2 regions of the Streptomyces sp. NPDC053431 genome follow, and region 1 is predicted to be linked to the other one. Evidence: riboswitches for the same ligand, from Rfam matches in the RefSeq annotation. Region 1 holds a riboswitch; the other holds the start of a gene.

The links. A riboswitch is a leader RNA that binds a small molecule or an ion and turns the genes downstream of it on or off. The one in region 1 is predicted to bind cyclic di-AMP.
Region 2: another riboswitch for cyclic di-AMP. It lies ahead of ACIGXE_RS27875 (transglycosylase family protein); the one in region 1 lies ahead of ACIGXE_RS14110 (C40 family peptidase).

The regions. Positions count from the first base shown of each region.
Region 1 is NZ_JBITXX010000004.1:316,636-321,574, reverse strand. Features, by position in the region: gene ACIGXE_RS14135 (8-amino-7-oxononanoate synthase) at 1-678, shown strand, start outside; gene ACIGXE_RS14130 (DUF817 domain-containing protein) at 766-1,581, shown strand; gene ACIGXE_RS14125 (hypothetical protein) at 1,578-1,844, opposite strand; gene ACIGXE_RS14120 (VOC family protein) at 1,905-2,342, opposite strand; gene ACIGXE_RS14115 (ATP-binding protein) at 2,537-2,974, shown strand; gene ACIGXE_RS14110 (C40 family peptidase) at 3,118-3,594, opposite strand; cyclic di-AMP (ydaO/yuaA leader) riboswitch at 3,598-3,795, opposite strand; gene ACIGXE_RS14105 (hypothetical protein) at 4,111-4,416, opposite strand; gene ACIGXE_RS14100 (ATP-dependent Clp protease proteolytic subunit) at 4,424-4,939, opposite strand, start outside.
Region 2 is NZ_JBITXX010000014.1:45,477-50,415, reverse strand. Features, by position in the region: gene ACIGXE_RS27885 (cytochrome P450) at 1-577, shown strand, start outside; gene ACIGXE_RS27880 (transglycosylase family protein) at 692-1,708, shown strand; cyclic di-AMP (ydaO/yuaA leader) riboswitch at 1,966-2,139, shown strand; gene ACIGXE_RS27875 (transglycosylase family protein) at 2,143-2,832, shown strand; gene eno (phosphopyruvate hydratase) at 3,203-4,489, shown strand; gene ACIGXE_RS27865 (septum formation initiator family protein) at 4,580-4,939, shown strand, end outside.

The DNA.
Region 1 (4,939 bases):
GACCGCCGGGCGATCGCGGTCAGCGACTCCGTCTTCTCGGTCGACGGCGACAAGGCGCCCCTCACGGCGCTCGCGGAGGCCTGCCGGGCGCACGGCGCGGGCCTGGTCGTCGACGACGCGCACGGTCTCGGGGTGCTCGGTGCCGGCGGACGCGGCGCCCTCCACGAGGCGGGGCTGGCGGGCGACCCGGACGTCGTCGCGACCCTCACCCTCTCCAAGTCGCTGGGCAGCCAGGGCGGTGCGGTGCTCGGCCCGGCCCGGGTGATCGAGCACCTGGTGAACGCGGCCCGCACCTTCATCTTCGACACCGGACTCGCCCCCGCCGCCACGGGCGCCGCTCTCGCGAGCCTGCGGCTGATCGTGGCCGAACCGGCCCTCGCGGACCGGGCGCGCACGGTCGCGACCACGCTCCACCGCCTCCTCACCGAGGCCGGGCTGACCGCCGTGCGCCCCGACGCCGCCGTGGTCTCGGTCCGCGCCCCGGGCCCGAACGAGGCCCTCCGCTGGGCCGCCGACTGCCGGGAACTCGGTGTGGCCGTCGGCTGCTTCCGCCCCCCGTCCGTCCCGGACGGCATCTCGCGGCTTCGCCTGACGGCCCGCGCCGACCTCACGGAGGCGGAGATCGAGCGCGCGGTCACGACCATCGTCCGCACGGCACCGGAGGGCGCGAGGGCCTGAGCCCCCGCCGGCGGCCGGGCGCGGGCAGCGGCTCGGTGCCCGCCGCCCGCAACCGGGCCGGTCGTCAGGCTCGTCCTACAGCGCATCATGCTGAGCCTGAACGCGCCCTTCACCGACCTGCTGACCTCGTCCTTCCGCCGCCTGCTCGCCTTCGCCTGGGGGCAGACCCGGGCCTGCGCCTTCGCGATCGCGCTGCTGTCGGGGGTGGCGGCGTCCACGCTGCTGCCCGGGCTCCCGGTGGCCCGCTACGACCTGCTCGTCGTCTACGGCGTGCTGCTCACCCTGCTCTTCTGGCTGCGCGGCTGGGAGTCGGGGCGGGACGTCGCCGTCATCGCCGTCTGCCATGTCATCGGCCTGGCGTTCGAGCTGGTGAAGGTGGCGCTCGGCTCGTGGAGCTACCCCGAACCGGCCGTGCTCAAGTTCGCCGGCGTCCCGCTGTACGGAGGGTTCCTCTACGCGGCCGTCGGGAGCTACGTCTGCCGGGCGTGGCACCTCTTCGACCTCGAGCTGGTGCGCTACCGGCCCCGGGCGACGGCGGTGGTGGCCGCGGCGATCTACGTGAACTTCTTCACCCACCACTGGCTGCCGGACGCCCGCTGGCCGCTCGCCGCGCTGCTGCTGGCCGTCACGGCGGGCACCTCCGTGCGGTTCACGGTGCGCGGTGCCCGCCTGCGGATGCCGCTGGCCCTGTCCTTCGTGCTGATCGGCTTCTTCCTGTGGCTGGCGGAGAACCTCGCCACGTACGTGGGCGCCTGGCGCTACCCGTACCAGCTCCACGGGTGGCAGCCCGTCGGCGTGGAGAAGTTCGGCGCCTGGTCGCTGCTGATCAGCATCACGTTCGTCCTGGCGGCGGCCACCCGCCCCCGCCCCGCGGCCGGGACCCGGGCCCTGGCGTCTAACTAGGAGTCGCCTTCCTCGACGTCGCCGTCCCCGGCCTCGCCCCTGCGCCCGTGGGGGCGGCGCTGTTCCTCGCGGCCCAGGCCGGGGGACTGGCGCTTGGCGCCCATGCCGTGCGCGTCGGGCGCGGTGTCGCCGCGGCGGCCGCGTACCGCCTCCTCGGCCTCCTGGCGGGCCTCGGCGTCACCGCTCTCGCCGACGGCCTCGGACGGTGTGGTGCGGGGCGGCGCGTCCGCGGGAAGGGTGCGCCGGCGCTCGTGGTGGCTCATGCTCGTCCTCCGTGTGCGTACGGACGATGGGTGGGACGTGGATGCGGCTGCCCGGTGGCCTCACGCGGAAACACCGGGCGCCGCGGCGAGCACGAAGGGGTGGCCGGCCGGGTCCGTGCAGCGCCGCACGGCGGTGCGCCGGTCGAGGCGGGTGCCGTCGACCTCGGCCGCCACCGGCCGCGCGCCCAGGCTGATGGCCTCGCGTTCGGCCTCGTCGAGGGCGTCGGGGGCGACCAGGATCCATAAGTGGGCCTGCTGGGAGTCCTCCGGCCGTGGCCAGCTGGGCGGAGCCTGGCCGGGGTCGCGGTGGATGCCGAGGACGACGCCCCCGGGGGAGCAGATCAGGAGCAGGTCGGGGTCGCCCTCGGCCGGTTCGGCGGTGCCGCCCAGCAGGGCGGCGTAGAAGCGGGCGAGGGGCTCGGGATCGCTGCTGTCCAGGACGAGGACGGTGCTCTTGGAGACGGGGTGCCGGGAGACGGTGTTGTCGGAGAGGGTCATACGGCTCGTGTGCCCGCTCAAGGGCCTTACAGGCACGCCGAGTCCGCATCCGGCCGCCGCGCGCACGGTTCACCGCTTCGGGCGACAGATATCCGCATATCTTCGCCGATCGACGTCCAGGCCGGCCCGATCGGTGGCACTCTGACGCGAAGCGCAATCCGGGCGGGGCCCGGTGGGAAAGGGACGGCGTCGCCATGGCAGACCACCAGGAAGCAACCGTCACGCTGCCGAGCGATCCGGCCTCGGTCTCCGCCGCCCGGAGGTACGTCGCCGAGGTGCTCACCTCCTGGGGGCTCGGGAGCGCGAGCGACACGGCGGACACGGTCCGGCTGATCGTCTCCGAGCTGGCGACCAACGCGGTGCAGCACACCTTCGGCCGGTCGCCCACCTTCACCGTCGACGTGCGCCTGGAACGCGACGAGCGGCTGCACATCGGCGTGACCGACAGCCACCCGCGGTGGCCCCGGCGCCTCCCGGCGGCCGTCCAGCAGGACAACGGGCGCGGCATGGTCATCATCCGCTCGCTGACCGCCGAGGCCGGCGGCCGCCTCGCGGTGACGCCGACGGCCGAGGGCGGCAAGACGGTCCGGATCAGCCTCCCCTGGACGGCGGCGACGCTGACGCCTCGATAGGGACGCTGACGCCCCGACAGGGCGGGCCGCCCCCGGGACCGCCCGCCCCCGCGCGCGCCGACCCCGGGGACGGGAGTCGTGGGGGCGGGGGCCGCGGAACGGGCCCGGTGGGCGCCGGGCGGCGGGCGCGGCGGGATCCGCGGTCAGCGGACGCGGCCGTAGAGCACCTTGGCCGACCAGATCTTGTCGAGCTTCACCCACGAACCGGTCTTCGGGGAGTGCCAGATCTTGTTGTTACCCGCGTAGATTCCGACGTGGTACACCCTTCCACCGGAATGGAAGAAGACGAGGTCCCCCTTCTGGCGGCTGGACGCCGCGATGTGCCGGGTCTTGTTGTACTGCTGCTGCGCGGTGCGGGGCAGCGTCTTGCCCGCCTTCTTGTACGAGTAGAGCGTGAGGCCCGAGCAGTCGAACCTGGTGGGGCCCGTAGCGCCGTACTTGTAAGGCGATCCCTTCTTCGAGGCGGCGACGCTCAGGGCCGTGTCGGCGTACGAGGTCGCGGCCTGGGCCTCCGGCGCCGCTCCTGGGGCGAGCAGCGTGCCGCCCACGGCGGCGAGGGTGAGAGCCGAGACGGCTCCGGCCCGGGACAGCAGGGACGGGACATGAATCTGCGCAGTCATGCGCAACCCTTCGTCAGCCGCCTGTGAAGGATGACCTGTCGGGTTCGGGCAGGCGAAGATGCCCGGCCGCGGCTGCGGCTTCACCCCGAGGGCCGTCACCCTTGCGGGCACGTCCCGTGTTGCTCGGGTCCTCCACTCCTGCCGATCCACTCCTGTCGACCAGACGTCCGGGACGGCGGCAGGACTCGGCGTCCGCCCGGACCGCCCCGCCTCGGGTGGCGGGGGCTTGTCGTCGACAGGGATCTTGACCCACACCTAGGGCGAAATCCGAGCTGAAACGGCCATATGTGAGGCTCCTCACGACTGATCCATTCGAGTGGACAGTCGGGTTTCGCGATCTTCGGAGGTTTGGCCGACGACCCCGTCACCAGCGATGGAATGCCCGATTCCGCTAGATGTGTACACCTGTTGCGCAACTTACCTGAGCTCCATGTCGATTCGTCGACTACGCCGAACGGGGGAGCGATTCTGCGTCGCGCATGCCCCGTGTGGACCTCGACACGACACGCGGTGTTGTCAACTCGCCTGCTCTCCGGGGAGGGTGACGCGCCCTGAGCGCCGCTCGCCGTCCAACACCCTTAGCGCGCGCGTCAATGTGGCCACGTGGACCTCGCTCTCGCCCCGCATATGCATGAGCGTCAGGGCGTCCCGGAGCGCCGTCGCGCGTCCTATCAGGGCCTGGGCGGCTCGCAGGGCCCCATAGGTATGCGAGGACCTGGATGGATTGATTCTTCCCAGCAGGTCGACGACTTCGAGGTACGCGTCCACGAACTCGCTCTCGGCGCGCGTCAGCGCGGGGAGCGGCGGCAGCTCCGGGACCATGGCCGGCTCACCCCTCGTCGGCGGTGCCGGCGGACCCGCGGCGGCTCTGCACGACGTGGTCGACCAGGCCGTACGCGCGCGCCTCCGTGGCGTCGAGCACGGTGGTCCGGTCGATGTCGGCGTCGACCCGGCCGCGGTCCCGCCCGGTGTGCGCGGCGAGCAGTCCGGCGACCAGCGCGCGCTGTCGCAGCAATTCCCGCGCGTGGATGTCGAGATCGCTGGGCTGACCCCGCAACGGCTCGTCCAGCGTGGGCTGCTGGAGGACGATCCTGGCCCCGGGCAGCGCGAGCCGCCGGCCCGGGGAGCCGGCCGCGAGCAGCACCGCCGCGGGCCCGACGGCCTGACCGAGGCAGATGGTCTCCACCTCGCACGAGACCGTGCCGATCGTGTCGTAGATCGAGGTCATCGCGCTGATCGAGCCGCCGGGGGAGTTGATGTAGAGGCTGATCACCTGCTCCGGGGCGGCGTGGTCGAGGTGCAGGAACTGGGCGATGACGTCGTTGGCCGAGGTCTCGTCGACCGG
Region 2 (4,939 bases), on a different contig from region 1:
GACCGAGAACGAGGCCGCCGCCATGGCCTTCATCCTGCTCTTCGCCGGCTTCGAGACCACCGTCAACCTGATCGGCAACGGGGTGTACGCGCTGCTGCGCGACCCGGGGCAGCGGGCCCGGCTGCAGGAGTCGCTCGCGGCGGGGGAGCGCGGGCTCCTGGAGACCGGCGTCGAGGAGCTGCTGCGGTACGACGGGCCCGTTGAGCTGGCCACCTGGCGGTTCGCCACCGAGGCGCTGACCGTCGGCGGGCAGCGGATCCCGGCCGGCGACCCGGTCCTCGTGGTGCTCGCCGCCGCCGACCGGGACCCGGCGCGGTTCGCGGAGCCGGACGTGCTGGATCTGGCGCGGCGTGACAACCAGCACCTGGGGTACGGGCACGGCATCCACTACTGCCTGGGTGCGCCGCTCGCCCGTCTGGAGGGGCAGACCGCGCTCGCGACGCTGCTGACTCGCCTTCCGGACCTGCGACTTGGGGCCGATCCCGCGGAACTGCGGTGGCGGGGTGGGCTCATCATGCGTGGCCTACGCACCCTTCCGGTGGAGTTCACGCCTTCCCACAAAGACCCGCGGAGCTGACGGGCCGTCAAGAATGTGATCTTCGCGTGATCTCCGCTGCATCGACTTGTGACTCACGTTCGAATGCCGCTACTTTCACCCGCAGTCTCAGCTGTCACGCGAAAGGCACTCCGCATGCGCTCCGGGAACGGACGTCACCGCAGACCCCGCCAGGCTCCCGCGCTCGTCGTCGCGGCGGGAGTCACCGGCTCGGCCATGGCGCTGCCACTGCTCGCCACCGGCTCCGCCTCCGCCGCCGACGCGACGACATGGGACCGGGTCGCCGAGTGCGAGTCGGGCGGCGCCTGGAGCGCCAACTTCGGCAACGGGCTCTACGGCGGCCTGCAGTTCTCCCAGGAGAGCTGGGAACGCCACGGCGGCCTCGCCTACGCGCCGAGCGCCGACCTCGCGAGCCGCGCCCAGCAGATCGCCGTCGCGGACCGGGCGCTCGCCGCGGGCGACACCCAGTGGGCCACCTGCGCCCCCATCGCCGGTCTGACGAACGACGGCAAGGCGCCCGGGGTCGACCCGGGCCCCGGTGTCACGCCGAAGCAGAAGACGGGTCCCGTCCCCGAGTCCAACCGCACCGACGGCCTGCCCGCCGGCTCCGACCGGGAGACCGTCGAGCCCTCCGTGACCCCCGCGGCGCCCTCGGCCCCGGCCGGCTCGGTCACCCCCGCGACGCCGACCGGCCCCGCGACCTCGACCCCCGGGACCCCCACCTCCCCCGTGACGCCCGGCATGCCCGTAACACCCGATACGTCCACGACGCCGGGTCTGCCGGGTACGCCCGGTACGCCGGACGCGACCGCGCCGGGCACCGGCAAGCACCGGGGTGACGCGGCGCCGGAAGAGCCGGGCAACCCGGACACCTCATCCGATTCCGGGCGACACGCCGCGCCGACTGACGGGGCGAAGGGTGACGCGACCGACACGGCCACGACCGAGAATTCGGGCACCACGGACAAGGCGGACGAATACACCGTCAAGCCGGGTGACAGTCTGTCGGGCATTGCGGAGGAGAACGGGCTGCCGGGCGGCTGGACCGCCCTCTACGGCGCCAACAAGAAGACCGTCGGTTCCGACCCCGACCTCATCATCCCTGGTCAGAGCCTTGAGTTGGACCTCGGCCTGACGGAATCTCCTAAGTAGTTCGGGGGTGAATGTCCGTTCTGCGTAAGTGAGACATGGGTCTCTCTTCCCGAACTGGCGTGTCACGTCCGCAAACTTTGCTCGGGTCGCCCCTCACCTGCACAAACAGCCCCTGACGGCGTGCAAGTAGGGGCGATTTTTCCGGGTTGATGGACTTTGAACTTCCCCGGGGTCTGTGTCTACGGTCGTGACCGCTCGCCACCGCGGGCCCCACCGACCGGTACGCCGAATCCTGCCGCCGGACGGAGGGAACAGTCGTCGCGCAAGCGCCGAAGGCAGGAGCGGGGGACCCAAGGTAGGTGCCGTCCCCGGCCGTTGAGACAGACGGCCGGCGACCGGCTAGGGGTGGAGCCGCGTGCAAGGTCACGCGGCCGGGCAACTCACTCGCCCGAACCCGACAGCTCACCTCGCAGGCGTCGGTGAGGAGAACTTCCATGCTGCTTTCCGGCAAGGGCAAGCACCGTCGTGCCGCCAAGGTCACCCGTGTCGTCGCGCTCGCCGGTGTCGCCGGCGTCGCCGTCGCGGCCCCGCTGATGACCGCCGGCACCGCCTCGGCCGCCACCGCCTCCGAGTGGGACGCCGTCGCCCAGTGCGAGTCGGGCGGCAACTGGTCCATCAACACCGGCAACGGCTTCTACGGCGGCCTGCAGTTCACCAACTCCACCTGGGCCGCGTACGGCGGCACCGCCTACGCCGCGCGCGCCGACCTGGCCTCCAAGTCGCAGCAGATCGCCGTCGCCGAGAAGGTCCTCGCGGGCCAGGGCAAGGGTGCCTGGCCGAGCTGTGGCGTGGGCCTGTCCAGCGCCGCCTACGACGGTGGCTCGGCCGAGACCGCCGCCCCGAAGCCCGCCGCCCCGCAGCGCACCACCGAGCAGCCGGCGACCCGCAGCGAGCAGCGCCAGGCGCCGAAGAAGAGCGAGTCCAAGAAGACCGTCACCACCCCGACCGGCAAGAAGGTCAAGAAGGGCGACGGCGAGTACAAGGTCGTCGCCGGCGACACCCTCAGCAAGATCGCCGCGGCGCACGGCGTCAAGGGCGGCTGGGAGAAGCTCTTCCAGCTGAACAAGGACGTCGTCGAGAACGCCGACCTGATCTACCCGGGCCAGCAGCTCCACCTCAAGTGAGCCTGCCGACCCTCCCGCGGTGAGTGACCACCCCGGTCCGGAGCGCCCTTCCCCCGTGCGCTCCGGACCGGGGTTTCTCCGCTCCGCGCGGCTCCACGGCGCGCGGCTCCAGGCGCCTCCACGGCGCCGCTCCACCCGCCTCCATGGCGCGGCTCCACCCGCCTTCACGGCGCCGCTCCAGGCGGTCCGACGTGGTTACCCTCCGGTAGATCCGGGGCGTTTCGTCCCCAGATACCTGCCCTCGGGTCCTTTTTCGTCCCAGGGGGCGGGCGCCCGGCTGGCCGGAGCCCCCGAGCCGGTTAGGCTCTTGTCGCAAGGCGAACGAGACCTTGCCGCATGCGTCACAACCAGCGTCACATCCCAGAAGGAGATGCTCGTGCCGTCCATCGACGTCGTCGTAGCCCGGGAAATCCTGGACTCCCGAGGCAACCCCACGGTCGAGGTCGAGGTCGGCCTCGACGACGGCAGCACCGGCCGTGCTGCCGTGCCGTCCGGTGCCTCCACCGGTGCGTTCGAGGCCCTCGAGCTCCGCGACGGTGACCCCAACCGTTACCAGGGCAAGGGCGTGGAGAAGGCCGTGCTCGCCGTCATCGAGCAGATCGGCCCGGAGCTGGTCGGCTACGACGCCACCGAGCAGCGTCTGATCGACCAGGCGATGTTCGACCTGGACGCCACCCCGGACAAGTCCTCGCTCGGCGCCAACGCCATCCTCGGCGTCTCCCTCGCCGTCGCGCACGCCGCCTCCGAGGCCTCGGACCTCCCGCTCTTCCGCTACCTGGGCGGCCCGAACGCGCACCTGCTGCCCGTTCCGATGATGAACATCCTGAACGGCGGCTCGCACGCCGACTCCAACGTGGACATCCAGGAGTTCATGATCGCCCCGATCGGCGCGGAGTCCTTCTCCGAGGCCCTCCGCTGGGGCACCGAGGTCTACCACACCCTCAAGAAGGTCCTGAAGGACAAGGGCCTCTCCACCGGCCTCGGCGACGAGGGCGGCTTCGCCCCGAACCTGGGCTCCAACCGCGAGGCCCTCGACCTCATCCTCGAGGCGATCAAGCAGGCCGGCTACGTGCCCGGCAAGGACATCGCGCTCGCGCTCGACGTCGCCGCCTCCGAGTTCTACAAGGACGGCTCGTACGAGTTCGAGGGCAAGTCCCGCTCGGCCGCCGAGATGACCGAGTACTACGAGGAGCTCGTCTCCGCGTACCCGCTGGTCTCCATCGAGGACCCGCTGTTCGAGGACGACTGGGCCGGCTGGAAGGTCATCACCGAGAAGCTCGGCGCCAAGGTGCAGCTGGTCGGCGACGACCTGTTCGTCACCAACCCGGAGCGCCTGGCCCGCGGCATCGAGGAGGGCACCGCCAACGCCCTCCTGGTCAAGGTCAACCAGATCGGCTCGCTGACCGAGACCCTGGACGCCGTCGAGCTCGCCCAGCGCAGCGGCTTCAAGTGCATGATGTCCCACCGCTCCGGCGAGACCGAGGACGTCACCATCGCCGACCTCGCCGTCGCCACCAACTGCGGCCAGATCAAGACCGGCGCCCCGGCCCGCTCCGAGCGCGTCGCCAAGTACAACCAGCTCCTGCGCATCGAGGAGATCCTCGACGACGCCGCGGTCTACGCCGGCCGCAGCGCCTTCCCGCGCTTCAAGGGCTGAGCCTCTCCGTAGCGGCAGCTTCCGTACGTCCCCGCACTCGGTCCCGTACCGTGTGCGGGGACGCACGTTTGACCAGGGGAGGCGCACGACATGGCCGTGAAGGACCGGGACCGGTTCTCGACCGCGACCCGGATCAGGCTGCTCGGCGAGCAGACCGCCGCCCGTGTCTACCGCTCCCAGACCCGCCGCCAGGCGCGCCGCTCCCGGCTCACCGGCCGCGCCGCCTTCCTGGCCCTCGTCGTCTGCTCGCTGGTGGTGGCGCTCGCCTACCCGATGCGGCAGTACGTCTCCCAGCAGGGCGAGATCGCCGACCAGGAGCGCAAGGCCGCCGAGGCCGCCCGCCGGGTCGAGGAGCTGCGGGACGAGAAGGCCCGCCTCCAGGACCCGGCCTATGTGCGCCGGCTGGCCCGCGAGCACCTGCACTACGTGATGCCCGGCGAGACCGGCTTC